Regions from separate parts of the Rhizobium sp. 01L410 genome, predicted to be linked through region 3. Evidence: riboswitches for the same ligand, from Rfam matches in the RefSeq annotation. Region 3 holds a riboswitch; each other region holds the start of a gene.

Region 1 (10,236 bases), on a different contig from region 3:
GGAATGGAGAGCGAGCCGGCGGTGCCGCCGATCTGATAGCATATCTGATCCTGCCGGGGATAAGACGGGTTCTCACCCGCCGTCATTTCCCAACTCCAGGGTGATGCTGCAGCGTCCGACACGTTGAACGTGGCGAGGACGCCGCTTTCGAAGCGCATCACCACGACAGCCGTGTCTTCGACCGGATACCCACGTGCCGAACTTGACTGCATGGCGTGTACACTTTCGACATTCCCGAAGAAGTACCGGAAGAGATCGACGTCATGGATCATGTTGATGAGGATCGGGCCGCCGCCTTCTTCGCGCCGCCACTGAACGGTGAAGTAGTCTTCCGGCTTGGCAACCCAGAAGGTGCCCTGCGCCGTCAGCACCTTGCCGAGCCGTCCCGTCTCCAGAGCGGCTTTGACGGCTTGAACCATGGGGTTATGGCGGCGGTGATGACCGACGAGGATCGGCACACCTGCGGCCTCCGCCGAGGTAACGATGATTTCGGCGCCAGCGGCATCGTCGGCGATAGGCTTTTCGATGAGCGCCGGCAGTCCTGCTCGAACCGCTTCAAGGGTATTTTCGACATGCAACTGGTTCGGTGTCGCGATAACAACGCCGTCGAGCGAGCCGCCTGCGAGCGCTGCGGCAAGCGAAGGAAACCATGGCGCCTTCTTCCCTGCCGCATATTCGCGGGCCGCGTCCGTTGGATCGATGATCGCGGCAAGTGCCGTGCGCCGTTCGGCGCCGATCGCCTCGATATGGCGCTTGCCGATCAGGCCCGCGCCCATGACCGCGATTTTCAGGGATGCCGTCTGCTGGTGGGTCGCCATTGCACTCGAACCTAGTTACGCAGGATTTCGCCAAGAAACTGGCGGGTGCGCTCGTGGCGCGGATTGGTGAAGAACTCGGCCGGGTGCGCCTCCTCGACGATCGCGCCGCTGGCCATGAAGATGACCCGGTCGGCGACCTGCCGCGCGAAGCCCATTTCATGGGTCACGCAGATCATCGTCATGCCCTCTTCGGCGAGACTGATCATCGTATCGAGCACTTCCTTGACCATTTCCGGGTCAAGCGCCGAGGTTGGCTCGTCGAACAGCATCACCTTCGGGCGCATGCACAGCGCCCGGGCGATCGCCACACGCTGCTGCTGGCCGCCGGAAAGCTGGACCGGATATTTGTTGGCCTGCTCGAGGATCTTCACTCTGGCGAGCAGCGAGCGGGCGCGTTCCTCGGCTTCGGCCTTTCCTGCGCCAAGCGCCCGCATCGGTGCCAGCATGCAGTTTTCGAGCACCGTCAGATGCGGGAAGAGATTGAACTGCTGGAAAACCATGCCGACTTCGCGGCGGATCGCATCGATCGCCTTGGCCTGGTTGCCAAGCAGGATGCCGCCAACGCGGATCTCGCCTTTTTCGTAGCTCTCCAGATGGTTGATGCAGCGGATCAAGGTCGATTTGCCGCTACCCGAGGGGCCGCAGAGCACGATCCGCTCGCCGGTGCGTACCGACATGTTGATGTCGTGCAGCGCCTGAAATGCGCCGTACCATTTCTCCACGTGGCTCATGGTGATCATGGTTTCGGTCGATGATGTGGAAAGGCTGGTCATGGTCTGGTTCCCATCGCGGCGGTCAGCGGGCGGCAGAGGCGGCGAAGCGCCTTTCAAGCCGCGCACCAAGGATCGTCAGTGGGCAGCACATCAGGAAATACAGCGCGCCGACGATGCCGAAGACGGTCAGCGGCTCAAAGATCTGGTTGGAGATCATGTTGCCGGCGCGGGTGAGCTCGGTGAAACCGACGATCGAGGCGAGCGACGTTCCCTTGATCAGCTGTACGAGGAAGCCGACGGTGGCGGGGAGCGAGATACGGATCGCCTGCGGCAGGATCACGTCCTTCATCCGCGACATATATTTGAGGCTGAGGGCCTTTGCCGCCTCGGTCTGGCCGCGCGGTACGGCATCGATGGAGCCGCGCCAGATTTCGCCGAGATAAGCACTGGCATGGAGCGTCAGGCCGATGGCGACCGCCAGCCAGGCGTCGAGCTTCAGCCCGATAAGGGCGAGGCCGTAATAGACGACGAAAAGCTGCATCAGCAGGGGGGTGCCCTGGAAAACGGCGATATAACCGGCCGTCGCCCGTTCCAGCAGCGGGATCTGCGACGTGCGCGCCAGCGCCACGCCGAGCCCGGCGATGCCGCCGCAGACGAAGCCGATGGCCGAAAGAAGAACGGTCCATTTCAGGCCGATCAGGAGGAAGACGAATTCTTCTCTGCCCATGGTTGCCTCCTACTTGACCGGATAGGTGAAATAGCGGGCCGAAAACAGCGCGAAGAGGCGCATCATCAGCCAGGAGATGACGAGGTAGAAAAGCGTCACCGTGAAATAGACCTCGAAGCTTCGGAAGCTGTCCGACTCGATGCGCTGGGCGACGGATGTCAGTTCATAGGCCGAGATCGCCGAAACGATGCTGGTCGAGAGCGTCAGTAGCACGAACTGGCTGGTCAGCGACGGGAAAATCGCCCGCAATGCCGGCTTCAGGATGATAAGACGGAAGACCTGTGCCTTATGCAGGCCAAGCGCCAGCCCGGCCTCCATCTGGCCCTTGGGCACCGATTGCACGCCGCCCCTGATGATCTCGATCGCGTAGGCGCCGCCATTGATGCCGAGCGCAATGATCGCCGTCGGCGTCGGATCGAGCCGGATGCCGGCAAGCGGCAGGGCGAAATAGAGGAAGAAGATCTGCACCAGAAACGGCGTGTTGCGGATCAGCTCGACAAAACCAATGATCAGCCAGCGGACCGGTTTCAGCGGGGAATCCCTCAGTGCCACGCCGCCAATGCCGATGACGATTGCGAGCAGCATGCCGCAGATCGCCAGGAGAAACGTGCCGAGGCAGCCAAGCAGGAGGCTCGGAAGTCCATCGATGACAGGCGTAAAATCCAGCTGGTAGTTCATGTTTTCGCCGCTCCCACCATACCTGCCATAGCATCGATGGCGAGTTCATAGCCGCGGGCGCCGAAACCGATCATGATGGCGGTGGCGATGCGCGACACGAGGGACTTGTGGTAGATTTCCTCGCGGGCATGGACATTGGAAATATGCAGCTCGATCTTCGGCGGATCGAAGGTTTTCAAGGCGTCGAGAAGTGCGATCGAGGTGAATGTATAGGCCGCCGGATTGATAATGATACCGCAGGCTTCCTTGCGGGCCTGATGGATGCTTTCCACCAGTTCCCCTTCGAAATTGGTCTGGCGGAAATCGACCTCGAAACCCAGGCTCGTTGCCTTGGAGAGGCACATCTGCCGGATATCGGCGAGCGTTGTTGAGCCGTAAATGCTGGGCTCGCGTTCACCGAGCAGGTTCAAGTTCGGTCCGTTGAGGACGAAGATGGTCTTGGTCATGTCGCGAATCTCAAACGGGATAGATTTCGGGCGCAGGGCCGGATTGGCGGGCATCGCGATGCCCGCCTTGGGTTTGGATAGTTGCGAGCTTTTGGCTCAGTTGACGGCGAACGGAATGCCTTCGAGCTTCTCCGGGAATTCCGGTACCGGCACCTTCATCCACTTGTCGTAGATTTTCTTCAGCTCGCCATTGGCCTTGATCTTGTCGACGAAGGCGTTGATCGAGGCGTTGATTTCCTTCTCGCCAAGGCGGGTGCAGGCGCCGTTGTAGAGCTTCTGGAATTCAAGCTTGTTCTCGAATTCGCCCGGGCGGGCCTTCTCGACGCGATCCATGTAGAAGATGTTGCCGCCGAGGGCCTGCACCTGGCCGGAGACCAGCGCCTGGACGCTCGGTGCATCGCCATCGAAGCGGCGGATGGTTGCCGTCGTCGGGGCGTTCTTGGTCACCTGCGTGTCCTGTGCAGCGCCTTTGGCTACGCCGATCGTCAGGTTTGCCATGTCGTCGTTGGTTTTGATCGACATCGTTTTCGGCGCGATCAGAACGATGGCATTGGCGACATAGGGCTTGGAGAACTGGACGGCCTTGGCGCGGTCCGGCAGCATTGCCATGGTGGCGAACAGCACGTCCACGCGGCCGGTCGTCAGGGCCGGAATGCGGTTATTGACCTCGAGCGGCACGAATTCGACCTCGACGCCGAGTTCCTTGGCATAGAGCGCGGCGATGTCGGCGTCGAGACCATCCTGCTTGCCGGCGCTGGTGACGAAGCCCCAGGGCGGATTGTCGCCCTGAATGCCGACGATCAGCTTTCCGCGCGCCTTGATTTCGTCCGGTGTGATGGCGGCTGCCGGGTTCGCGAGCCCGATCGCGGTCACGAGAGCCGCTGCTCCCAGCATCGCATTACGGCGTGTCAGCATCGATTTGAACATGTGTTTCCTCCTCCGTTAGCCGGCCGTCCGACTGCAGCAGTCATCCTCTCCCCGACCGTATGCCGCCATAATTGCCAGAGGCGCGATTTCAAATCAACCTATTTTTCATAAAACCTATGATGATTCATAATTCACCAACTGAATTGAAATCCTCACGACATTCTGCATAATGCCTATAGCCGATTTCCGCGGATACCTGCGTAGCCGCCCATCCGGCGGCACAGCATGAAAGGATTCCAGATATGAAGACCTCGATTGCCACCGTGAGCATCAGCGGCGAGTTGCCCGAAAAGCTCGAGGCCATCGCCAAGGCTGGTTTCGACGGCGTGGAGATTTTTGAGAACGACTTTCTGGCCTATGACAGCAGCCCTGCCGAGGTCGGCCGCATGGCGAGAGACCTCGGTCTGGAGATCACGCTGTTTCAGCCTTTCCGCGACTTCGAGGGCATGCCGGAGCCACTGCGCGGCCGGACATTCGATCGCGCCGAGCGCAAGTTCGATGTGATGCAGGAACTCGGAACAGACCTCGTGCTCGTCTGCTCCAATGTGTCGTCCGTAGCCCTTGGCGGCATCGACCGTGCCGCCGCCGATTTCCATGAGCTCGGAGAGCGCGCGGCGCGAAGAGGGCTGAAGGTCGGCTACGAAGCACTTGCCTGGGGCCGCTTCATCAACGACCATCGCGACGCCTGGGAAATCGTGCGCCGCGCCAATCATCCCAATATCGGGTTGATCCTGGACAGCTTCCACTCGCTGTCGCGCAAGATCGATGTCAATTCGATCCGTTCCATCCCGCCGGAAAAGATATTCATCGTCCAGCTCGCCGATGCACCGCTGATCGACATGGATCTGCTCTATTGGAGCCGTCATTTCCGCAACATGCCGGGAGAGGGCGATCTGCCGGTCTCGGCCTTTGCCGAGGCGGTCGCCGCAACCGGCTATGATGGCTATTTTTCGCTGGAGATCTTCAACGACCAGTTCCGTGGCGGTTCGACGCGCGAAATCGCGGCCGATGGCCACCGCTCGCTGATCTATCTCGGTGACCAGGTCAGCCGGAGCACCAAGACAGCAATCGGGGCCTCCATGCCGCCGCGTGCCCCCGCCGAAGGGATCGGTTTCATCGAGTTCGCGACCGACGAGGACGAGGCCGGCGAACTCGAGGACCTGCTCAAGGCGCTTGGTTTCCGCAAGGCGGGCGTGCATCGCTCCAAGAGGGTAAGCCTTTACCAGCAGGGCGCGATCCGCATTCTCGTGAATGTCGATCCGGCCGGTTTCGCCAACGCCGCCTATGCTGTGCATGGCACTTTTGCTTACGCAATGGCACTGGTTGTCGATGATGCCGACGCGGCCTACAGGCGGGCGCTGGCGCTGGATGCCGAGCCTTTCCGCCAGACCGTTGCCGAAGGCGAGCTGGAAATCCCAGCCATTCGCGGTGTCGGTGGGGGGCTGATCTATCTGATCGACGGCAAGAGTCCGCTCGGCCATTTTTCCGAAATCGATTTCGAACCGGTGGAGGACGATTGCAATGCGGATGCAGGGCTTCTCGATGTCGATCACATTGCGCAGACCGTTTCCTACGACGAGATGCTGACCTGGATGCTGTTCTACACCTCGATCTTCGAGACCCGGAAAACGCCGATGGTCGATATCATCGATCCCGGCGGCGTGGTGCGCAGCCAGGTCATCGAAAATGCCAGCGGATCGCTTCGCATCACTATGAACGGCGCTGAAAATCGCAGAACGCTTGCCGGTCACTTCATCGCGGAGAAATTCGGCTCAGGCATCCAGCATCTGGCCTTCTCGACAGCCGATATCTTCGCCACCGCCAAAGCCCTGCGTGAAAAGGGCTTCAAAGCCTTGCACATCTCGCCCAACTACTACGATGACGTCGAGGCCCGCTTCGGGCTCGATCCCGATCTCAGCGAACGGCTGAAGGCAGAAAACATCCTTTATGATCGCGACGACGAGGGTGAGTATTTCCAGCTCTACAGCGGGACCTACGGGGAGGGGTTCTTCTTCGAGATCGTCGAGCGCCGTGGCTATCGCGGCTACGGCGCGCCGAACGCGATCTTCCGGATTGCGGCGCTGAAGAAGCAGATGCGGCCGGACGGCATCCCGAAGGACGCCTTCTGACTGCCATCGCTAGGCGATGCGGCCGCTTTTCACCACATGTTCAACGCCGCTCAATATGTGGCGGCGGATAACGGCGCGGGCGCCCTCGACGTCCCGCTTCAGCGCGAGTTCGAAGAGGAGCCTGTGATCGTCGACAACCGCTTTGCCGCGAAAACTCTGAGCCAGCATATGATAGCGCAGGAAACGGTCGAAGACGGAGGACAGCGTCTCCATCAGCGTCGCCGAATTACAGGCGGAGACGATCGCCTGATGAAACTCCCAATCGTAGCGGACCCAGTCGATCGTGCGCGAGGCGTCGCCGGCAAGCAGCCTCTTTTCGGCGGCCGCAAGCTTGTGGTGCGCGGCGACGATGCGCCCTTCCCATTCGAGATTCCCCGCGGCAAATGACAGGCCGATGGCATGGGTCTCCAGCACAGTGCGAAGATCGGCGAGTTCCTCCAACTCCTTGAGCGAAGCGGGGCTGACTTCGAAGCCGCGCTGGCCTTCGGCGAGCACCAGGTTTTCGGTGGTCAGGCGGCTCAGGATCTCGCGCAGCGACGACACACTGATCGAATAGTGCTCCTTGGCCTGCTCCAGCTTGATCTTCGCACCCGGCGCCAATGTCCCGGAGATGATATCCTGACGAATTTGCCGGGAGACGACGTCGCTGACAGTCTCGGAATGTTCACCGGTCACTTTGAGCATTGATTCCTCTACGTCCCGCACCATCGTGCGTGGAATACATTATCCTGCCGATAGGCGAATGGTCGCCAGTGAACCCTTGCTCAGCGCATGCTCGACGCCCTGCTGAATATGCCGCTGCAATATTCTCTTCGCCGTCGTGATGTCGCGCTGAAGAGCGGCCTCCAGCAGTTGCTTGTGCTCTTCTTCCGCAACGCCGCCGCGATAGGACAATGCCACCATCTGATATCGCAGATATTTGTCGAACACCGCCGAATGTGTTTCCATCAGCAGGCGCGATCCGCAGGCCGAGATCAGAGCCTGGTGAAACTCCCAGTCGTAGCGCTTCCAGTCTTCCGCCCTACTGGTATCGCCCGAGGCCATCACCTCTTCCATGCGCGCCAGCTTGTAATGGGCCGAGACCAGCCGCGCTTCCCATTCGACATCGCCCTGTTCGAAGGCCTGCTCCAGCGCGTGCTCCTCGAGAAGCAGACGCAGCGCTGCGGTCTCTCTCAGGTCGGCGACCGAAACACGCGCGACTTCGAAGCCGCGCTGCCCCTCGGCAACGACGAGGCCTTCCGATGTCAGGCGGTTGAGAATCTCTCTCAGTGTGCTGACGCTGGTTTGGTAGGCGATTCTCAGATTTTCAAGCTTGAGCTTCTGCCCCGGAGAAAGCCGCCCGAAAATGATATCCGCCCTTATTTGCCGATAGCCGCTCTCTGCGACGGTCTCGTTTGAGATTTCGTTCAACGGCCATTACCTCTGATATTCCCATTTTCTTCATATATAACGGAATAAGTATGCCGTATTCAACAAGCGAAAACGCGATTGGCGGCCGTTCTGCGGGTACTGAACCCTGATTGCCGAACCAGGGTGGCGCGCTGCGCGTCTTGACGGCCGGGATATTAGCGTCGTAACTGCATCCGACGGTTCCCGGAGGAAGTCTCCGACGGGATTAATAGGGAACACGGTGCGGACGACCCAAAAGGGACCAAGACCGTGGCTGCCCCCGCAACTGTAAGCGGATTGCCGATCATCACGGGAGACCAGCCTGCTGGATGTCTCCCTTGGGCCGCAAGGCCATGCCACTGCGATGTTATCGCGGGAAGGCAGATGAGAGGCGAATATTCGCGAGCCAGGAGACCTGCCGTCAAACACGATCCAATCAGCCGGGCGGGGATGCCTGGAAAGGAACAGACATGTTTGACCTGACCCTTCGCCGATACATGGCCTCCATCCGCCTCGATTGGGCTTTCCGCGTCCGCGCTGCGTGAGCAGTCACGCCGTGTTCCGCGGCGTCGTGCTGCCCGCTTCTCCTAAATCGAGGTCCCATGCGCCAGATTATCGCCACGCTCACATTTGCCCTCGGCCTGACCGGCTTCGCCGGTACAAGCCTTGCCGCCACGCAGTATCCTCTGACCCTCAACAACTGCGGGCAGCAGGTCACGTTCAAGAAGGCGCCTGAGAAGATCGTCTCGATCGGCCAGGGGATGACCGAAGTCCTGTTCTCGCTTGGTCTTGCCGGCAAGGTCGCCGGTACCGCCGTCTGGGTCGGGCCGGTCCTGCCGCAATATGCCGATGCAAATAGCAAGATCAAAAGGCTCGCCGACAACGATCCAAGCTTCGAGGCCGTCGTCGGTCAGGAACCCGATCTGGTCGCCGCCGAATTCGAATGGCATGTCGGTGCGCAAGGCTCTGTCGGCAAGCGCGAGCAATTCGCCGATCTCGGCATCAATACCTACATCGCGCCTGCCGACTGCGTCGCCAAGATCAATGCCGATGGCGGTGATGGCGTTCGCAAGGAGCTGTTCACGATGGACCTGATCTATCAGGAGATCGCGGAGCTCTCCGAAATTTTCGACGTCAAGGATCGCGGCGATGCCCTGATCGCCGATCTGAAGAAGCGTGAGGCTGCAGCCGTTGCCTCGATCTCGGGTGCCTCGGGCAAGAACCTGCCCGTTGTCTTCTGGTTCTCCAGCAAAGAGGTCAAGGGCGACGCCTTCATCGCCGGCAAGAACAGCGCTCCGGCCTATATTCTCAAGACGGTCGGCGCGAAGAATGTCGTCACGACCGAAGAGGAATGGCCGTTGGTCGGCTGGGAAACGATTGCCCAGGCAAATCCTGCCGTCATCGTCCTCGCGACCATGGACCGCCGCCGCTATGCCGCCGATGATCCGAAGGTAAAGATCGATTTCCTGGAGAGTGATCCGGTTACCAAGGAACTCGAGGCCGTCAAGAACAAGCATTTCGTGATGATGGACGCCCAGTCGATGAACCCGACGATCCGCACGATCGACGGCATCGAAACGCTGGCAAACGGCATCAAGACCTTCGGCCTTACGCAGTGAAAGTTGCCGCTTCCTGGCAACGCCGGTGGTGGGCGCTCGTTGCGCTCACCGCCGCCGCCGTTCTCCTCCTTGGCGTCATGATCAGCCTTGCCGTCTCGATCGGCGAGATTGCGATCCCAGTTGCGACAACCGCCAAGGCGGTTTCGAACCGGCTGTTTGGAACGGCGTTCGAACTCAGCCGCATCCACGAAGGCGTCATCTGGGACTACCGGCTCAGCCGCGCTTTGGCGGCGGCCAGTGCGGGCGCTTCTCTCGCCCTCTGCGGTGCCATCCTCCAGGCGCTTCTTCGCAACCCGCTCGCCGAACCTTACGTGCTCGGCATTTCCGCCGGCGCCTCGACCGGGGCCGTCTGTGTCATGATCCTCGGACTCGGCTATGGCGTTCTTTCGTTGTCGGGTGGTGCCTTTATCGGTGCGGTGGTGGCCTTCCTGCTTGTCGGCATTCTTGCGACAGGCACCGGGGGCTCCAGCGAACGGATCATTCTCTGCGGGGTTGCCGGCTCGCAGCTCTTCAATGCGCTCACCTCCTATATCGTCACGACATCCGCAAATGCGGAACAGGCGCGCGGCGTGCTGTTCTGGCTCCTGGGGTCGATGAGCGGCGTCCGCTGGCCCGATGTCTATCTGTCGGTGCCGATCGCGATCGCCGGCTTCGCCGCCTGCCAGTTCCACGCCCGCGCGCTCGATGCATTTGCCTTCGGTTCGGATGCCGCCGCATCGCTCGGCGTTGCCGTGCGGCGGGTGCAGATCGTTCTTTTCGGCATCACCGCGATCATGACTGCGGCCGTCGT
Region 2 (10,236 bases), on a different contig from region 3:
CGACTTTTCCCTCTACGACCATGTGCTCGACACGGCGGTGATGGTCGGCGCCGTACCGGCCGAATATGGCTGGAAGGGCGGCCCCGTCGATCTCGACATCTATTTCGCCATGGCGCGCGGTTCTGCGGGCGTTGAGCACAGCGATTGCGGCCATGTGCATCATCACGAGGGCGTTCCGGCACTCGAAATGACCAAGTGGTTCGATACCAACTACCACTACATGGTGCCGGAATTCACCCGCGACCAGCGCTTCGCGCTGACCGAAAACAAGCCGCTGCAGATGTTCCGCGAGGCGAAGGCGCTCGGCATCCACACGCGCCCGGTCATTCTCGGCCCGGTGACCTTCCTGAAGCTCGGCAAGGCGACGCAAGCAGGCTTTCATCCGATAGAACTGCTCGACCGGCTGCTGCCTGTCTATGCGGCCATCCTCGCGGAGCTCAGCACTGCGGGCGCCGATTGGGTGCAGATCGACGAGCCAGCCCTCGTGCTCGATCTCACAGACGCTGAGCGGAACGCGCTGACCACGGCGTACAGCGCGCTTCACCAGCTGGTGCCGAACCTGAAGATCATGATCGCCAGCTACTTCGGAGCATTGGACGACAATCTCAAGACGGCAGCGGCGCTGCCGGTCGCAGGTCTGCACGTCGATCTGGTGCGCGCGCCCGAGCAGCTCGATGCGGTCGCATCAGCGGTGCCGGGTGGCCGGGTATTGTCTCTCGGCGTCATCGACGGCCGCAACATCTGGCGCGCCGATCTCGAGAAACTGCTCGATCGGGTCGAGGCGCTTTCCAAGACGCGTCCGATCGAAATCGCGCCGTCTTGCTCGCTTCTGCATGTGCCGATCGATCTTGCGCTCGAAACGGCTGTCGATGCCGAGGTCAGGGGATGGCTGGCTTTTGCCACGCAGAAGCTGGATGAACTCTCGGTCCTCGGCCAGGCGCTTGCGCAGGGGCGTGATTGCGTGGCCGATGCGATCGGCAAATCTTCGAGGGCCGCGGCCGCCCGCGCGGCTTCGCCGAAGGTCAATGATCCCGCGGTCAGGCAGCGCATTGCGGCGATCGACGAGACCATGAAGCGCCGCAAGGCCGGTTTCGCCGAGCGCAAGGCGATCCAGCAGACGGATATCCGCTTGCCGCTGTTCCCGACGACGACGATCGGGTCCTTTCCGCAGACGCCTGAAGTCCGCAAGGCCCGTTCGGCACACACGAAGGGGACGCTCAGCAATGCAGACTATGAGGCTTTCCTGCGCAAGGAAACCGAAGCAGCCATCCGCTGGCAGGAGGAAATCGGCCTCGATGTGCTCGTCCATGGCGAGTTCGAGCGCAATGACATGGTGCAGTATTTTGGCGAGCAGCTGTCAGGCTTTGCCTTCACGCAGCATGCCTGGGTACAGAGCTATGGGTCGCGCTATGTCCGCCCGCCTATTATCTTCGGCGATATCGCGCGGCCGAAGCCGACGACGACAAGCTGGTGGCAATATGCCCAGTCTCTGACAGACCGGCCGGTGAAGGGCATGCTGACTGGACCGGTGACGATCCTCAACTGGTCCTTCGTGCGTGATGATATCGCCCGGAGCGAAGCATGCCGGCAGATCGCGCTGGCGATTCGCGACGAGGTCGGTGATCTCGAAAAGGCCGGCGCCAGAATGATCCAGATCGACGAGGCAGCACTCCGGGAAGGCCTGCCGCTGCGGCGCTCGCAATGGAAGACCTATCTCGACTGGGCCGTCGAAAGCTTCCGCCTGTGCTCGACCGGTGTCAGCAACGCGACGCAGATCCACACGCATATGTGCTACTCGGAGTTCAACGACATCATCGATGCTATCGCCGCGATGGATGCGGATGTGATCTCGATCGAGACGTCGCGCTCGAAGATGGAGCTGCTGGAGGCATTCCGCAGTTTTGACTATCCGAACGAAATTGGCCCGGGTGTCTACGACATCCACTCGCCGCGCGTTCCCGATATTGCCGATATGACGAGTCTGCTTCTTTTGGCGCGCGAGCGGCTTGGCGATTCGCAGCTCTGGATCAATCCGGATTGCGGCTTGAAGACCCGCAAATGGGAGGAAGTGAAGCCAGCGCTAGTCAATATGGTGGCGGCGGCGCGGTCTTTGCGCGAACGCGTTGCCACGGCAACGGCCTGATCGTCATCGCATTCGAGGAGCCGGCTTTTGCCGGCTTCTCTTTTCCACAGCCAATCTGCATTAATCTTCTGTTATCCACATCGCATTCATTTTTTCGGCTTGCGGCACCCGAAACCTGAACCATCCATTGACGTAAAAATAGACTCGCGTACTATATCTAGTGTTCGAGGTTCCCTCGATTCGCAAGGATCGCGGGCTAAGACGGGAATTCGGTGAGATCTGCCGCAAGGCGGAGCAATGCCGGAGCTGCCCCCGCAACTGTGAGCGGCGAGCATCTGTCCCATTTCGGGTCACTGGGTCATGAAGATCTGGGAAGACCGGGATGAATGTGATGATCCGCAAGCCAGGAGACCTGCCTTGAGCGAAAACGTCCACGGGCGGGGTGTCCGGCTGGCGAGCGATGAGATGTGGGCATGATGCCGCCTCTTCGCTTCCTCCGGTGTGTCCCGCATGAGCCACTTCGGGGTGAAGTCTTATGTCTTTGAGTTTCAGATCATACCGGCGCGAATGACGGGCTGCTGACGCCCGGCAACCGGCAACGGCTGTCTTCCTTTTCGATCGCAAGCGCGGACATCGGCGGATGTCCGAACGATATCCCATGCCTTCTAGTTACGAGGTTTTCCCATGAGCATCACCGTCTACAGCAAGCCCGCCTGCGTTCAGTGCACCGCAACCACCCGCGCGCTCGATCGCCAGGGCATCGACTACACGATCATCGACGTTTCCACCGATAGCGCCGCTTATGATCTGGTGCAGGGTCTCGGCTACCGCCAGGTTCCCGTCGTCATCGCCGGCGAGCAGCATTGGGCTGGCTTCCGCCCCGACATGATCAGCGCGCTCGCCTGAGCGGCGGCTGCGATGGGCGAGATCGTCTATTTTTCCAGCCGGTCGGAAAACACCCATCGCTTCGTCGAAAAGCTTGGCCTTCCCGCCCGGCGCATCCCCATCACTGGCGAGACGCTCGAAGCCGTCTCGCCCTACGTGTTGATCCTCCCGACTTATAGCGGCGAGGGCGGCAAAGGAGCCGTGCCCAAGCAGGTGATCCGTTTCCTGAACGATGCGGCAAACCGTTCGAACCTCCGCGGCGTGATTGCCGCGGGCAACAGCAACTTCGGAGAGACCTTCGGGCTCGCCGGCGACATCATCGCGAAGAAATGCCAGGTGCCGTACCTCTACAGGTTCGAACTCCTGGGTACGGCTGATGATGTTGCCAACGTCAAACACGGATTGGAACGATTTTGGACACGGCAGTTCTCGAACGCCCTGTAAAGGCGCAGGCCGCGGAAACCGGGCTGGATTACCACGCGCTGAACGCGATGCTGAACCTCTATGACGAGGACGGCAAGATCCAGCTGGACAAGGACAGGCAGGCGGCGAAGCAGTATTTCCTGCAGCACGTCAACCAGAACACCGTGTTCTTCCATAATCTCCGGGAGAAGCTCGATTACCTGATCACCGAGGGCTATTACGAGCAGGAGGTGCTGGACCAGTATTCGTTCAACTTCGTGCGCGATCTCTTCGACCACGCCTATGACAAGAAATTCCGCTTCCCGACCTTCCTCGGCGCCTTCAAATATTACACCAGCTACACGCTGAAGACCTTTGACGGAAAGCGCTATCTGGAGCGCTATGAAGACCGCATCTGCATGGTGGCGCTGGCGCTGGCACAGGGCAACGAGGCATTGGCCCGCGACATGGTCGATGAGATCATCTCCGGCCGCTTCCAGCCGGCAACGCCGACCTTCCTCAATGCCGGAAAGAAGCAGCGCGGCGAGCTGGTCTCCTGCTTCCTGATGCGCGTCGAAGACAATATGGAATCGATCGGCCGCTCGATCAATTCGGCGCTGCAGTTGTCAAAGCGGGGCGGTGGCGTGGCGCTGTCGCTGACCAACATTCGCGAAATGGGCGCGCCGATCAAGCATATCGAGAACCAGTCCTCCGGCATCATCCCGGTGATGAAGCTGCTCGAGGACGCCTTCTCCTATGCCAACCAGCTCGGAGCACGCCAGGGCGCCGGCGCCGTTTATCTCAATGCCCACCACCCCGACATCATGCGCTTCCTCGATACCAAGCGCGAGAATGCGGACGAGAAGATCCGCATCAAGACGCTGTCGCTCGGCGTCGTCATTCCAGACATCACCTTCGAGCTCGCCAAGAACAACGAGGACATGTACCTGTTCTCGCCCTATGACGTGGAACGCGTCTACGGCGTGCCGTTCACCGAGATCTCGGTGACGGAAAAATACCGCGAGATGGTGGCCGACAGCCGTATCAAGAAGAAGAAGATCAAGGCTCGCGATTTCTTCCAGATCGTCGCCGAGATCCAGTTTGAGAGCGGCTATCCCTACATCATGTTCGAGGACACGGTGAACAAGGCGAACCCGATCGCCGGACGCATCACCATGAGCAATCTGTGCTCCGAGATCCTGCAGGTCAGCGAAGCCAGCGAGTATAACGACGATCTGTCCTACAAGGTGATGGGCAAGGACATTTCCTGCAATCTCGGCTCGCTGAATATCGCCGCCGCCATGGACTCATCCGATTTCGGCAAGACGATCGAAACATCGATCCGGGCACTTACGGCCGTATCGGACATGAGCCACATTTCCTCGGTCCCGTCGATCGAGAAGGGCAACGACGAGAGCCACGCGATCGGCCTGGGTCAGATGAACCTGCACGGCTATCTCGCCCGCGAGCGGATACACTACGGCTCCGAAGAGGGCGTCGATTTCACCAACATGTATTTCTACACGGTGACCTATCACGCCATCCGCGCCTCGAACCGTCTCGCGGTCGAGCGCGGCCAGAGTTTCAAGGGTTTCGAGAATTCCAAATACGCCTCGGGCGAATATTTCGATAAATATACCGAAACGGAGTGGAAACCGGCTACGCAGACGGTTGCCGACCTGTTCAGCAATGCTGGTATCGAAATTCCCACCCAGGAAGACTGGCTAGCGCTGAAGAAGGCCGTCATGAAAGGCGGGCTCTATAACCAGAACCTGCAGGCGGTGCCGCCGACAGGGTCGATCTCCTACATCAATCACTCGACCTCCTCGATCCATCCGATCGTCTCCAAGATCGAGATCCGCAAGGAAGGCAAGATCGGCCGCGTCTACTATCCCGCCGCCTTCATGACCAACGACAATCTCGACTATTACCAGGACGCCTATGAGATCGGGCCGGAGAAGATCATCGACACCTATGCGGCTGCCACCCAGCATGTCGATCAAGGCCTGTCGCTGACGCTGTTCTTCCGCGATACCGCGACGACGCGCGATATCAACAAGGCTCAGATCTACGCCTGGAAGAAGGGCATCAAGACCATTTACTACATCCGCCTGCGCCAGTTGGCGCTGGAGGGGACTCAGGTGGAAGGATGTGTGTCGTGCACGCTGTGAGTTTTAGCTGCTGACGTTTGAGTAAGCGGCCCCCTCGCCCTAGCCCTCTCCTCGAGGGGAGAGGGGATGTTGAGCGAGACGCCGCCGCGGTTTCCCTTCTCCCCTCGGGGAGAAGGTGCCGGCAGGCGGATGAGGGGGCCACCAGATGAATTCGGTCCAAAGGACACACCCATGAACATGCACGCCAAGCCCGTAACCCGCGTCCGCGCCATCAACTGGAACCGCATCGAGGACGACAAGGACCTCGAAGTCTGGAACCGTCTGACCGGCAATTTCTGGCTGCCGGAAAAGGTGCCGCTCTCGAACGACATTCCCTCCTGGGCGACGCTGAAGCCGGAAGAGCAGCAGCTGACGATCCGGGTCTTTACCGGACTGACGCTGCTCGACACGATCCAGAACGGCGTCGGCTCGGTGACGCTGATGGCCGATGCTTCGACCCAGCATGAGGAGGCGGTGCTTTCCAACATCTCCTTCATGGAGGCGGTGCACGCGCGCTCCTATTCGTCGATCTTCTCGACGCTGTGCTCGACGCCTGACGTCGACGACGCCTATCGCTGGTCCGATGAGAACGAGTTTCTGCAGAAGAAATCGGCGCTGATCATGGAGCAATATGCTTCAGGCGATCCGCTGAAGAAGAAGGTTGCCAGCGTCTTCCTCGAAAGCTTCCTGTTCTATTCCGGCTTCTATCTGCCGATGTACTGGTCGAGCCGCGCAAAGCTGACAAACACCGCCGACATGATCCGCCTGATCATCCGCGACGAGGCGGTGCATGGCTACTATATCGGCTACAAGTTCCAGCGCGCCGTCGACCGCCTGCCGGAGGCCCGCCGCCAGGAGATCAAGGATTTCGCCTTCGATCTGCTGCTGGAGCTCTACGACAACGAAGCCAAATATACCGAGGCGCTTTATGACGGCGTCGGGCTGACCGAAGACGTCAAGAAGTTCCTGCACTACAACGCCAACAAGGCGCTGATGAACCTCGGTTACGAGGCTCTGTTCCCGCCGGAGGCCTGCAAGGTCAATCCGGCGATCCTCTCGGCGCTCTCGCCGAATGCCGACGAGAACCACGACTTCTTCTCTGGCTCCGGCTCGTCTTACGTCATCGGTAAGGCCGTGGCGACCGAGGACGAGGACTGGAACTTTTAAGCAACGTCAGTCGAGCGAGGCGAGGGCGGAGCTTTGGCCTCCGACTTCGACCGTCGCGGTCAAACCGGCAATCAGTTGCACGCCGTCAGGTACCTTGTCGAGATTAATACGAACCGGAACGCGCTGCGCCAGCCGTACCCAGCTGAAGGTCGGGTTGATATTGGCCAGCAGCCCGGTTCCCGACGTGCGCTCGCGGTCCTCGATGCCGGTCGCGATACTGTCGACATGGCCTTCCAGCGTCTGGCGATGGCCCATCAGATGGATTGTGACGCTATCGCCGACATGGATACGCGGCAGCTTGGTTTCTTCGAAATAGCCTTCGACCCGCAGCGAGTCGGTGTCGACGAGCGCTACCTTGGCCGTGCCGGCGGTGACATAGTCGCCTGGGCGCAGACTGAGGTTCGAAACCGTGCCGTTGACGGTCGCCTTGACGGCTGAGCGGTCGAGATTGAGCTGCGCCAGATCGCGGTTGGCAACAGCCTGCAGATAGGTGGCTTCGGCCTGGTCGGCGGCGGTGCGCGCCTGTTCCTTTTGCTGCACGGAAGCGGCATCGCCGAGGCGCTGCTGGCGATCGGTTTCGCGGCGGGCTTGCTCCAGCATCGCCTTTGCACCTTCGAGCGCCGCTTCGGTCTGCGCCAGAGCAATCTTGAAGCGCTCGCCATCGACGCGGAAGAGCACATCACCCTTCTTCACCGACTGGTTGTCCTTGACGGTGACGTCGCTGACAAGGCCGGAAACGTCCGGTGCGATGCCAACGACATCGGCGCGCAGGCGCGCGTCGCGCGTCCAGGGTTCATCCATGTAATGCACCCAAAGGCCGTGGCCGGCATAGGCGGCGGCGGCAACGAAGGCGAGGGTGACGATCAGGCGGGAGATTGATTTCAGCGTGTTCATGCGAAGTACCAGCGTGTCAGGGAGGAGACTGCTCCGAGAAGCAGCACATAGAAGGAGAGATCGAAGAGACCGCGGTGCCAGACGAGCGAATAGGCGCCCACCCAGCTCAGTCCGCGGCGGACGATCATCACGAGAAGAAGGGAAAGCACCATGAGAACGAGAAGGCGCGGCACATAGACGCCATAGAGATCGAATTCGGCAGGCATAACGGCTTACTCGGCTGCAATCTGAAGCGGGGTTGAGATGGTTTCGGGCGTGGGCCAGTCCGGCGGCGGCGCCTCAGGGAAGAGCGCCCGGCGCAGGCCGACGAGGGCATCGATATTGTCCCGGGTTTCCGCCTGTTCATGGGCGATGGTTCCGAGGCTGTCGTCGATCGCGGCACGCAACTCGTCGGGCGGCTCGATTGCCTGGCCGGCATCGAGCCGGGCACGGTAGAAATCGGAGATGCCCGACAGCACGCGGCCGACGGAAAGGGCGCTTGCGCCACTGAGCTCCTTGCGCCGGGTCTGCAGCATCAGCACGTTGAAGCCGAGGCGGACGTCGGCAAAGCCATCGACCTTTTTTAGTTCGCGATCCTCGACGGCGGCGAGGCGCGGCACCAGCTGGCCGAGGCGATCGAGGATACGGCCCGAGAGCCGCTCGTGGTCGGTGCGGCGTTCGCCGGCTGCGGTCTCTGCCAGATCCCTCCATCCGGCGCGAACCAGCCGCCAGGCGGCAAGCTCGGCGCCGAAGGGGCGGGCGATCAGCGTCCAGACCAATGCGAAGCCGATGCCGGCAAGGGCCGCGACCGCCTCATTGGTGAAGGTGGTGAAGTCGGATGTGTAGCGATCCTGGAGGGCGATGAAGCTCGCGCTGTTCACCGATAGCAGCATCGCCAGCATGTTGAACTGCGGGCGGGTGATCAGCAGTCCGAGCAGCAGGAATGGCGGTGCGAAGACAACCACCAGCAGCTCATAGGAATTGACCGCCGGCAGGATCGCGAAGATGTAGATGAACGAAATGACGAGGCTCAGAGCCGACCAGATGAACATCGACCGGATGAAGGGCGCAGGGCGATCCATCGCGGCAAAAAAGGAGCAGGCGACAGCAGCCATGGTCACAAAGCCCGCACCATTCTGCCAGCCGGTGAAGATCCAGAAGAAGCAGGCGACAGCGATCCCGGCAACGACGGAACCGGCAGCGAAGGCAATCAGCGCATAGTCATAATGCCTGACGCGGCCGACCACCTGGCGGTGGCGGAAAACCGGATGCCAAGGGCCGGCATGGCGGCCGCTGGCGATCTCGTCGCGCAGCGTCAGGCAATCGTGCCAGAGATCGACGATCTCGCCGAGGCGGGCAAGCGCGCTGCGATAAAGCAGGGCGTTCCAGCCGGTTTCGTCGCTTTCCGAGGTCTGGACGTCATCGATGCGGCGGCGCAGGTTCGCGCCTGTACCATCCGGCTTTCCCCTGCCGCCCTGCTGCAGCCAGGCGGCGGCATCGTTGAGCAAGACGGAGAGCGCCGGCGTCAGCTCCTGTCCGGACGATTTCAGCGCGTGAAGACGGTCGGCAAGCGAAGAAAACAGCGGCAGCAGCATCAGCAGGCGGCCGCGCAATTCGCGTGAATGACGGACGATATCGCGGCCATTCGCGTCATGGCCGAGCTGGCTGATGACGAGATCAAGACCGGTCACATCGGAGGCGAGCTTCTGGCGCTTCAGCGGCGTGGCGGGCGAGGCGCCTTCGCCGCGCAGGATCTCGTCGGCCCAGCTTCCGGCATCATCGAGCCAGGTGGTGATGCGCTGACCGAGCAGCGAGCTGACGCTGGCCGGAAAGATGACGGCGCTGACGATGCTGGCGCAGACGATGCCGATGATGATCTCTTCCGAGCGGGCAAGCGCCGTATCGAAAACCGTCTCGGGCGAGCCGACGGAAGGCAGGGCGATCATCGGCAGCGAATAGCCGGCGAGCATGAAGACATAGCTTCGAGCACTGCGGTCGAGCATCGAGATGAAGAGCAGCGTGCCGGTCCAGAGCGCCACGACCAGAGACAGGAGCTCCGGAGCGTTGACGAACAGAGGAACGAAGAACACCGCCGCCGAAGCGCCGAGCAGTGTGCCGAGCGCGCGATAAAGTCCCTTGGAACTGGTCGCGCCCGCCAGCGGATTGGCCACCACATAAACGGCGGCCATCGCCCAGTAGGGCCGCGGCAGGTCGAGCGACAGCGCCACGAACAGCGCCAGCATCGATGCAAGGAAGGCCTTGCCCGAGAAAAGCCAGTCACGCCATCCCAATGTCACGACGCTGCCTCGATTTCCTTTTCGAGGGCGCTGGTCTGCGTCACCTCGATATTGTCGAAAGCCTGCAGTACGCGCACGGCAGCTTCAAGGTCGGCCTTGCTGACATCCTGGAGAATGCGCTCGCGAAGCTCGTCGAGCACGGCTTCCATACGCGCCGCAAGGGCACTGCCCTCATCGGTCAGATAAAGACCCTTGGCGCGACGATCGGCAGGATCGTCCTTGCGGACGACAAGGCCAAGTGTTTCGAGCTGATCGAGAAGACGAACCAGTGAAGGCCCCTCGATGCCGACATGGCCGGCCAGCACCACCTGGCGGACACCGCCGCCGAGGCGGCCGATCCAGAGAAGCGGGGCGGCGCAGGCCTCGGAGATTCCGTGGC
Region 3 (10,236 bases):
CGGCACGACCTGCAGGCGGTCGCGGATGTAGGAATATTGCGAATAATCCATCAGCGAACCGAAGGCGGCGATCACCGGTAGGCCGAGGCAGAGGCGGCGAAGACGCGCCTGGTTCGACAGCTTCGGAAAGGTGCGCCAGGCATAGCGCCAGCCGAACACCATGCCGGCGGCCAGCAGCACCAGGCCGACGACGATGGCGATGGCCGTGAACGGCCGGTCACGCACCATCACCGGCAGCAATTCCATGATCTGGCGGCCGAAGAGGATGTCCGAGGGATAGAAGGGATCGGACAGGTAATGCTGTTTCTGATTGGAGACGAAAGCCGGGATCAAGACAAGCGGAACGAGGATCAGCGCCGAGAGATAGCGGCGGCCGAAGGCGGCATCGAGCGTCAGCATCAGGATGGTCAGCATGACGACGGTGGTCATGCCGGGGCGGGCCGTCGAGGTCAGGAAATCGCCGACATCGGCAAGCGTGCTGCGGGCGATCCATTCGACGGCGATGACACTGAGCAGCGCCATCGAAAAGGTGAATGCGATGCTGAGGGCGGCTCGGGCGGCGGGAGAGCGGACATTCGCGCCGAGACCAGCAGAAAGCAGCGCCATTCTTCTGGCCTGCGCGGACTTCATGACCAACGCGATCAAGGGCGGACTCCAATGTCATTCCCGCCGTCATCCCGGCGTCATAAAACCTTCACCGAACTGTCACATGCCCGCCATGAACGCTAGATGAACCATTAATGTTTCCTTGCTTTTCCCGAAGATTTGAATTTTCGTCTGAGCAGACCCGGCGGCTTTTCATGGCAGGACACGTTGCGGGGCGAACGCGCGCGCGCTAAATAGATGACATGACACAGGAAAACGCTCCCTTGAACACGCTCCGGATTGCCGTCGGCCAGCTCAACCCAACGGTCGGCGATGTTGCTGGAAATCTTGCCAAAGCCCGCGAGGCACGCGCCGATGCGGCCCGTCAGGGCGCGGATCTGCTGCTTTTGACCGAGCTTTTCATTTCCGGCTATCCGCCCGAGGATCTGGTGCTGAAACCGGCATTCCTGAAGGCTTGCCTCAAGGCCATCGAGGATCTCGCTGCCGATACCGCGGATGGCGGACCGGGGCTGATCGTCGGCTTCCCGCGGCAGGGCGAGACAGGGCGGCACAATTCCGTCGCGGTGCTCGATGGCGGCAAGATCCTGGTGTTCCGGGACAAGATCGATCTGCCGAATTACGGCGAGTTCGATGAGAAGCGCGTCTTTGCCGAAGGCTCGATGCCGGGGCCGGTGAATTTCCGTGGCGTCAGGATCGGCGTGCCTATTTGCGAGGAGATCTGGAACGATCTCGGCGTCTGCGAGACGCTGGCCGAAAGCGGCGCCGAAATCCTGCTGGTGCCGAACGGCTCGCCCTATTATCGCGGCAAGGTGGATGTGCGCCATCAGGTGGCGCTGCGACAGGTGATTGAAACAGGCCTGCCGCTGATCTTCGCCAACCAGCTTGGCGGCCAGGACGAACTGGTCTTCGACGGCGCGAGCTTTGCCTTCAACGGCGACAAGTCGCTTGCCTTCCAGATGAGCCAGTTCGAACCGGCGCTTGCCGTGACCACCTGGAAGCGCGGCGACAACGGCTGGCGTTGCAGCGAAGGGCCGATGTCGCATATTCCGGAGAAAGAGGAGGCGGATTACCGCGCCTGCCTGCTCGGCTTCCGCGACTACGTCAACAAGAACGGCTTCAAGAATGTCGTGCTTGGCCTCTCCGGCGGCATCGACTCGGCGATCTGCGCGGCGATTGCCGTCGATGCGCTGGGCGAGGAGCGGGTGCGCACCGTCATGCTGCCCTATCGCTACACGTCCGAGGATTCGCTGAAGGATGCCGCCGAATGCGCCAAGGCGCTCGGCTGCCGCTATGATATCGTGCCGATCGAGGCGCCGGTGACCGGCTTTACCTCGGCGCTCTCGGACCTCTTCGAAGGCACCGATAGCGGCATCACCGAAGAAAACCTGCAGAGCCGCGCCCGCGGCACGATCCTGATGGCGATCTCCAACAAGTTCGGCTCGATGGTCGTCACGACGGGCAACAAGTCGGAAATGTCGGTCGGCTATGCGACGCTTTACGGCGACATGAACGGCGGCTTCAATCCGATCAAGGACCTCTACAAGATGCAGGTCTATGCGATCTCGCGCTGGCGCAATGCGCATGTGCCGCCGGATGCGCTCGGACCGTCAGGCGTGGTGATCCCGCAAAACATCATCGACAAGGCGCCCTCTGCCGAACTGCGGCCTGATCAGACCGACCAGGATTCGCTGCCACCTTATCCGGTTCTCGACGACATTCTCGAATGCCTCGTCGAAAAGGAAATGGGTGTCGACGAGATTGTCGCGCGCGGCCACGATGTCGCGACCGTGCACCGGATCGAGCATCTGCTCTATCTCGCCGAGTACAAGCGCCGCCAATCGGCGCCCGGCGTGAAGATCACCAAGAAGAATTTCGGCCGCGACCGCCGCTATCCAATCACCAACCGTTTTAGGGATCGGTAGGGGTATCATCAATTGCTGTTTGTCTAGATTGAGAGGTGACGAGCATGGCATTGCGCACAATTGCCTTGGATGAGCTCGATGGTTTTCAATTGGACGAAGCAAACCGGCTTTATTGGCGGGGCGAGACGGTTGTTCTTGAGCGCCGGTTGAAGCTCGAAACATATCAGATTGTTCTCGCTACATTGGCTACGGTCGGCGCCGTCGCATCTGGAATTCATCCTTTCCTGGTGAGTTGGCATCTTCTGAACTGAGGATTTCGTGTCCTTGAACCTCAGTTCGCTTTTGAAGCGCTGCGCCTTTATCGAAACGCAGATGCATGGCACAAACCGCATGCAAATCAGAATGAAGCGGAACGGCTAAGCGCCGGGCCGCAGCAAATGCGGGAGGCATGCATGCGCAGTTCGGTCGAGATCTACAACATCCTCACCGGTCAGAGCCGGGTCGTGTTCCAGACGGAGCAGCTGATCGAGGCGCCGAATTTTTCGCCCGATGGCCGCTACCTACTGCTGAACGGTGATGGCCTTCTCTATCGTTTGTCACCGGATGGTGAGGGCGGTCTGCAGCAGGTCGATACCGGCTTTGCCACGGCCTGCAACAACGATCACGGCATTTCGCCCGATGGCCGCCGCTATGTGATTTCCGACAAGACCGAGCACGGCAAATCCTGCATCTATACGCTGCCGTCGGAAGGCGGCGCGCCAAAGCAGATCACCGAAAACCTGCCATCCTATTGGCATGGCTGGTCGCCTGACGGAAAGGAACTCGCCTATTGCGGCATCCGCGGCGATCTCTTCGACATCTATACGATTTCCGTCGATGGCGGGGCCGAGCGGCGGCTGACGCATGGCGAGGGGCGCAATGATGGGCCTGACTATTCCTTCGACGGCCAGTGGATCTATTTCAATTCCAGCCGCACCGGGCTGATGCAGATTTGGCGGATTCATCCCGATGGGACCGGCCTCGAGCAGGTCACGCACGACAATTACGGCAACTGGTTTGCCCATCCGGCGCCTACCAACGACAAGGTGCTGCTGCTTTCCTACGACCCTGACGTCTTCGATCATCCGCGCGACCTGCATGTGCGGCTGCGGTTGATGGATATGGACGGCGGCAATCTGACGACGCTTTTCGAGCTGTTCGGCGGGCAGGGCACGATCAATGTTCCCTGCTGGTCACCTGATGGTGACGAGTTTGCCTATGTCCGGTATTTCCCGGCTACTTGAAGCGTCTCGTAAAAGCGGGCAAGACGCTTCGGTCAGGTGCCCGCTTGTCGCGGGAGAATCGGGAATCCGGTGCAAGCCCGGAACGTGCCCAACGCTGTAAGGCCGACGCCTGCCGCATCATGCCACTGGTTGACACCGGGAAGGCTGCGGCGGGCGGATGACGCCAAGTCAGAAGACCGGCCTGGCATCATAGACTGATCCCGTGCGGACGGCGGGGCGGTTGCGTTGTTGGGGATTTGACGATGCGGCCCATGAACAAGGATGCGCTTGAAGGCGCGTCTGCCTTTTCCGCTGACGAGCGCGACGCCGTCTACCGGGCGATCATGACCCGGCGCGATGTGCGCGACCAGTTTCTGCCTGATCCCATCCCATCCGATGTGCTGATGCGGCTGCTTGAGGCCGCACACCACGCGCCCTCGGTCGGCTTCATGCAGCCCTGGAATTTTATCGTCGTCGAAGATGTCGCTGTCCGCCAGCGCGTCTGGAACGCCTTCGACCGGGCGAACCGCGAGGCGGCCGGGATGTTCGATGGTGAGCGGCAGGCGACATACCGATCGCTGAAGCTCGAGGGCATCCTCAAGGCGCCGCTCGGCATCTGCATCACCTGCAATCCGTCGCGCAGCGGTGACGTCGTGCTGGGGCGCACGCATAACCCGCGGATGGATAGCTATTCGACCGTCTGTGCCGTGCAGAACCTCTGGCTCGCGGCACGGGCTGAAGGCATCGGCGTCGGCTGGGTCAGCATTTTCCACGAGAGCGAGCTCAAGGACATTCTCGGCGTGCCCGTGCATATCGAGATCGTCGCCTGGCTCTGCGTCGGCTATGTCGATACGCTCTATAGCGAGCCCGAGCTGGCCGTCAAAGGCTGGCGGCAGCGGCTGCCGCTCGACGAGCTGATCTTCCGCGATGGCTGGGGCCGCCGCTAATTCCGCTGTTGCTGCTGCGGCTGCGGGCCCGATGTTGCCGGGTTCTTCAGGTCGATACTGCCCTGGTCGCCCGCGAGAAATTGCGGGCCGATCTGGCGTACCTTGCTGTTTCCGGGGTCGTAGGGGCGGTCCGGTACCTGTGCCTGCGGCGCAGCCGGTGTGGGGGCGGCCGTTGCCGGCGGCTTGGTGGTGATTGTCGTGATCGAGCCCTTTGGCGGCGGCGCGCTGACGGTCTGGTTCTTGCGCATCTGCTCGTAATAGGCGGTCAGATTGCAGGTGCAGGAGGATTTCTCGCCGGGTGCCCGGTTCTTGTAGGCGAAGGCGTTTGGCATGGCGCTGTAGCGCGCGCCGGTCGCGGCCGAGATCATGTTGGCGGCGTCGGTATTCGAAACGTCCTGATAGAAAAGTTCGGTCTCGATGCCGGGACACATTTTCGAGCAGGTCGAGGCGTCGCGGCTGAAATCGATCGAGGTCGCATTGGTGCTGATCGGGAAGAAGCCGCCGTCGCAGCTGCGCACGCACATGGTGCTGACATGCGACATCATCTCGCCGCGCGGCACACCATATTGCGTGTTGCCTTCTTCGCCGTTGCCGAGCGGAATGAAGGTGTCGCCGCGCATCGCCTGTTCTTCGGTACTTGGCGCAGGGACATAGGCGCGCTCGTCCGGCTGATAGCCCGGATCGTCGTTGCAGCCGTTATCGTCGAGGGCGGCCATCAGTTCGCGGCGTTCGTTGACATCGCTGCCGCCGGCCTCCCGCAGTTGGTTGCGGCGGTCCTGGAGGTAGTGGATGTTGTCGATCATCCGCGATTCCGATTCCTGCAGATCGCTGCAGTAGCGGTCATTCTCGCCGCCGATGACGACCATGCTGTCGACACTGCAGCCGTTGCTGCGCAGGTCGTTGCGCAGCTTGCGTAGCTCGAGGTTCTGTTCGGCTATGGCGCTTGCATATTGACGGATCTCCGGGCCGTTGCCGATCACCTGCGGCAGGTCGGCAAGGCGTCCGCGCAGATCTTCGCAGATCGCGCTGGTCTGCGCCGCCGCGGGCGCGGCAGTAGCGAGAAAGAGAGCAAGGGTCAGGCTTCGGCGTTTCACGGTATCATCCCGCAGCATAGTAAACCGGAAGCGGCAGAGCATTTGCCGCATCCGTTCTGTCTAGCTGCCTTCCGTTAACAAGCTAACGACGGAATTCTAACGCATTTTTCCGATCTACGGCAAATCACGCCGGCTGCTGGGCCTCGACGACGGCGAGCGCCGCCATATTGACCACACCGCGCGACGTCACCGACGGAGCCAGGATGTGGGCCGGGAGCGCCGTGCCGAGCAGGATCGGGCCGACATGCAGGCCGTCGGTCATCGACTTGACGACACCGAGCGTGATGTTGGCGGCATCGAGGTTCGGGAAGACCAGCAGGTTGGCTTCGCCGTGCAGCGTGGTGGAGGGCATGACGCGCTTGCGGATTTCGTCGGCGATTGCGCTCTCACCATGCATTTCGCCATCGACTTCGAGATCGGGCGCGGCGTCACGGATCAGCTGCAGGGCACTGCGCATCTTGGTGGCGCTTTCGCTTTCGCGCGAGCCGAAATTGGAATGCGAGACGAGGGCGGCGCGCGGCGTGATGCCGAAGCGCTTGATTTCCTCGGCAGCCAGAACGGCGGATTCAGCCACTTCCTCGGCGCTCGGATTGAACGTCACGTAGGTGTCGGTGAAGAAGGTGGCGCCGCGCTGCGAGATCAGCAGGCTGAGTGCCGAGAAATCGCGGACATCCTTGCGCTTGCCGATGATCTGGCGAACGTCGCGCAGGTGCTTCTCGTAACGGCCTTCGAGGCCGCAGATCAGCGCGTCTGCTTCGCCGCGGCGCAGCGCCAGCGCACCTATGACGGTGGTGTTGGTACGCACGATCGTGCGGGCCGCTTCCGGGATGACACCCCGGCGGCCGACGAGGGACAGATAGAGATCGACATATTCGCGGAAGCGCGGATCGTCTTCCGGATTGATGACGGCGAAGTCGGAAAGCGGGCGGATGCGCAGGCCGTAGCGTTGCAGGCGGGTTTCGATGACCTGCGGACGGCCGATCAGGATCGGTTCGGCAATGCCTTCTTCGATGAGAACCTGAGCGGCGCGGAGCACGCGTTCGTCTTCACCTTCGGAGAAGATCACTCGCTTCTTTTCGGCAGCCTTAGCGGCCGTAAAGATCGGCTTCATGATGAAGCCGGAGCGGAAGACGAAGCGGTTCAGCTGGTCGAGATAGGCGTCGAAATCGGTGATCGGACGGCGTGCGACGCCGCTCTCGGCCGCTGCCTTGGCGACGGCAGGCGCGATGCGCAGGATCAGGCGCGGATCGAACGGCGAGGGGATCAGGTAGTTCGGTCCGAAGATCGGCGTTTCACCAGAATAGGCGCGGGCGGCGACATCGGACGGCTCTTCGCGGGCGAGGCCGGCGATGGCGCGGACGGCTGCCATCTTCATCGCTTCGTTGATCTCCTCGGCGCCGCAATCCAGCGCGCCGCGGAAGATGAAGGGGAAGCAGAGAACGTTGTTGACCTGGTTCGGGAAGTCCGAGCGCCCGGTGCAGATCATCGCGTCCGGGCGGGCGGCGCGGGCGAGTTCTGGCATGATCTCCGGCGTCGGGTTGGCGAGCGCCATGATCAGCGGCTTTTCGGCCATCTGCTCGAGCAGTTCCGGCTTCAGGACGCCGGCAGCAGAGAGGCCGAGAAAGACATCGGCGCCGCCGATGTTTTCGGCGAGTGTGCGGGTATCGCTCTTCTGCGCGTAGACGGCTTTCCACTCGTCCATGAGCACGTTGCGGTCCTCGTAGACGAGGCCTTCGATGTCGTGGACCCAGATGTTTTCGCGCTTGGCGCCGAGTTCGACGAGCAGATTGAGACAGGCGAGCGCCGCAGCGCCGGCGCCAGACGTGACGATCTTGACGTTGCTGATCGACTTGCCGGCCAGTTCCAGGCCGTTGAGGATGGCGGCGGCGACGATGATGGCGGTGCCGTGCTGGTCGTCATGGAAGACGGGGATTCGCATCTTTGCGCGCAGCTGCTGTTCGATCTCGAAGCATTCAGGCGCCTTGATGTCTTCGAGGTTGATGCCGCCAAAGGTCGGCTCCAGCGAGGCGACGGTCGAGACCATCTGCTCGACGGTCGAGGCATCGACCTCGATATCGAAGACGTCGATATTGGCGAATTTCTTGAAGAGAACGGCCTTGCCTTCCATCACCGGCTTGGACGCGAGAGGGCCGATGTTGCCGAGGCCGAGAACGGCGGTGCCGTTGGAGATGACGGCGACCAGATTGGCGCGCGAGGTATAGTCGGCGGCCGTCTCCGGATCGTCGCGGATCGCGAGACACGGCGCGGCGACACCAGGCGAATAGGCAAGCGCCAGATCGCGCTGGTTGCCGAGCGGCTTGGTCGCCTGAATTTCGAGTTTGCCGGGGCGGGGATAGCGGTGGAAGAACAGCGCCTGTTCGTCAAGAGTTCCACCTGTCAGGTTCTTCTCCGTCTTGGATTTGTCCTGATTATCCATTGCCTTCTCCAATACCGCAGTCATGTCGTTTGAAGCCTTCTCCATACAACAATCAGTGCGGCGGGACAGCGGGAATTTGAGGTTGAAAGCGGAAAACTCTTATGCCCGGAGGATGCGTCAAACAACCGCGCTGTCATCTTCCTGAAACACGAGTCTGATTTTGGAAGGCCAGATGAACGATGGGGCACGGGCAGGATGCCTGTGATGGATTACATGGATACGCGACACTTCCGTACGCTCTTCATTTCCGATGTGCATCTCGGTTCCAAGGCTGCCAAGGCCGACTTCCTGATCGACTTTCTGCGCCACCACGAGGCAGACACGATCGTCCTCGTCGGCGATATCGTCGATGGCTGGCGCCTGAAGCGCAGCTGGTACTGGCCGCAGGTCTGCAACGACGTCATCCAGAAACTGCTGCGCCAGGCGCGCAAGGGTACGCGCGTCGTCTACATTCCCGGCAATCACGACGAATTCCTCCGCGACTTCCCGGGCATGCATTTCGGCGGCATCGAAGTGGCCGAGCGGATGATGCACGAGGGCGCCGACGGGAAGAAGTATCTGGTGCTGCATGGCGACGAATTCGACGTCGTGGTCCGCAATGCCCGCCTGCTCGCCTATCTCGGCGACTGGGCCTATGACATGGCGATCCGCATCAATATCGTTCTGGCCGCCATCCGCCGCCGCATGGGCATGCCCTACTGGTCGTTCTCGGCCTGGGCCAAGTTGCAGGTCAAGCATGCCGTCAACTTCATCGGCGAGTTCCAGCGCGTCGTCGCCGACGAGGCCCGCAAGTGCGGTGCCGACGGCGTCATCTGCGGCCATATCCACCATGCCGTGATCGAGGAGATGGATGGCGTGCGCTACATCAATACCGGCGACTGGGTCGAGAGCTGCACGGCGATTGCCGAGCATGAAGACGGCACTTTCGAACTGATCACCTGGAATGCGATCGCCAGCAGCGAGCCGGTGACTTTGAAGCTGACGCACCAGCCCGAGCGCGCGCCGCAGGCTGCCTGATTTTCATCCCGCCATATTGCAAGACATTTAGCCGTTGCCCCCGGGCAACGGCCCTATTTATTTTTTAAAACGTTTCAAATGGGCTATTTCTCGCCATAGTCGCCCCTAGGTTGATGTGTTAGGCAGCGCACAGTTTCCTGCAGGTCCACCATGATTCCCGCCCAGAATGCCTCTGTCGATGAGGGGGCTCCGCCGCGTTTCCGGCTGCTCAGCGCCCTGTCTTACTGCGCCCCGCTGATCGTCAACGGTGTCGCGCTTCCATTCTTCCCTGTCTGGCTTGCTGTTCACAAATTCACCGATCACGAGATCGGCGTCATCCTTGCCGTGCCGATGGTCGTGCGCGTCCTCGTGGCACCGGTTGTGGCGATGTATGCCGACCGGATGAAGGAGCGCGCCGACGTGCTCCTATGGTCTGGCGGGCTGTCGCTGCTGACGGCGATCGCACTTTACTGGACGACGAGCTTCTGGCCGGTGCTGATCGTCTACAGCGTCCAGGGCGCCACCTTTGCGCCCTATGTGCCGATCGTCGAATCGATCGTTATTTCGGGCGTCCGGCGCTGGGGTCTGGATTACGGTTCGATGCGTGTCTGGGGATCGATCGCCTTCATCGTCTCGACGATGATCGGCGGCGAAATGATCGGCCTGTGGGGTGGCGATATGGTGCTGCCGGTCATGATCTTTGGCTTTGCGATGACCATGGCGATGGCGATCTACTGTCCGCGTATCGGCCCGACGCGGCGCCGCAATACGCCTGTCGATCTGCAGCAGGCAACGGGTAGCTCGTTGCGTCAGCCGCATCTGCTGGTGCTGCTCTGGGGCGTGGCGATCCAGCAGTCCAGCCACGCGCTGCTCTATGCCTTCGCATCCATCTATTGGCATCAGCTCGGCTTCACCGGCACGCAGGTCGGTATTCTCTGGAGCGCCGGCGTGGCCTCCGAGGTTCTGGTGTTCTTCGTCTCGAAGCATCTCAGCCGCCGCTTCAATGCCTGGACGCTGATCCGCTTCGGCTGC

The links. Region 3 has a riboswitch for cobalamin ahead of bluB (5,6-dimethylbenzimidazole synthase). Riboswitches for the same ligand answer to the same signal wherever they lie in the genome.
Region 1: another riboswitch for cobalamin. It lies ahead of AC1DV9_RS24990 (ABC transporter substrate-binding protein); the one in region 3 lies ahead of bluB (5,6-dimethylbenzimidazole synthase).
Region 2: another riboswitch for cobalamin. It lies ahead of nrdH (glutaredoxin-like protein NrdH); the one in region 3 lies ahead of bluB (5,6-dimethylbenzimidazole synthase).

What each region holds. Positions count from the first base shown of each region.
Region 1 is NZ_JBFTST010000014.1:56,452-66,687, forward strand. Features, by position in the region: gene AC1DV9_RS24945 (Gfo/Idh/MocA family protein) at 1-818, opposite strand, end outside; gene AC1DV9_RS24950 (amino acid ABC transporter ATP-binding protein) at 830-1,558, opposite strand; gene AC1DV9_RS24955 (amino acid ABC transporter permease) at 1,614-2,258, opposite strand; gene AC1DV9_RS24960 (amino acid ABC transporter permease) at 2,268-2,936, opposite strand; gene aroQ (type II 3-dehydroquinate dehydratase) at 2,933-3,382, opposite strand; gene AC1DV9_RS24970 (transporter substrate-binding domain-containing protein) at 3,479-4,309, opposite strand; gene AC1DV9_RS24975 (bifunctional sugar phosphate isomerase/epimerase/4-hydroxyphenylpyruvate dioxygenase family protein) at 4,552-6,438, shown strand; gene AC1DV9_RS24980 (GntR family transcriptional regulator) at 6,448-7,122, opposite strand; gene AC1DV9_RS24985 (GntR family transcriptional regulator) at 7,162-7,848, opposite strand; cobalamin riboswitch at 8,009-8,264, shown strand; gene AC1DV9_RS24990 (ABC transporter substrate-binding protein) at 8,430-9,446, shown strand; gene AC1DV9_RS24995 (FecCD family ABC transporter permease) at 9,443-10,236, shown strand, end outside.
Region 2 is NZ_JBFTST010000001.1:421,850-432,085, reverse strand. Features, by position in the region: gene metE (5-methyltetrahydropteroyltriglutamate--homocysteine S-methyltransferase) at 1-2,143, shown strand, start outside; cobalamin riboswitch at 2,294-2,517, shown strand; gene nrdH (glutaredoxin-like protein NrdH) at 2,768-2,989, shown strand; gene nrdI (class Ib ribonucleoside-diphosphate reductase assembly flavoprotein NrdI) at 3,002-3,412, shown strand; gene nrdE (class 1b ribonucleoside-diphosphate reductase subunit alpha) at 3,382-5,541, shown strand; gene nrdF (class 1b ribonucleoside-diphosphate reductase subunit beta) at 5,713-6,687, shown strand; gene AC1DV9_RS01915 (HlyD family secretion protein) at 6,694-7,581, opposite strand; gene AC1DV9_RS01910 (DUF1656 domain-containing protein) at 7,578-7,787, opposite strand; gene AC1DV9_RS01905 (FUSC family protein) at 7,794-9,803, opposite strand; gene AC1DV9_RS01900 (MarR family winged helix-turn-helix transcriptional regulator) at 9,854-10,236, opposite strand, start outside.
Region 3 is NZ_JBFTST010000002.1:330,828-341,063, forward strand. Features, by position in the region: gene AC1DV9_RS06155 (LTA synthase family protein) at 1-606, opposite strand, end outside; gene AC1DV9_RS06160 (NAD+ synthase) at 849-2,528, shown strand; gene AC1DV9_RS06165 (hypothetical protein) at 2,573-2,779, shown strand; gene AC1DV9_RS06170 (TolB family protein) at 2,921-3,751, shown strand; cobalamin riboswitch at 3,769-3,950, shown strand; gene bluB (5,6-dimethylbenzimidazole synthase) at 3,994-4,677, shown strand; gene AC1DV9_RS06180 (DUF2865 domain-containing protein) at 4,674-5,771, opposite strand; gene AC1DV9_RS06185 (NADP-dependent malic enzyme) at 5,896-8,208, opposite strand; gene AC1DV9_RS06190 (UDP-2,3-diacylglucosamine diphosphatase) at 8,422-9,225, shown strand; gene AC1DV9_RS06195 (MFS transporter) at 9,376-10,236, shown strand, end outside.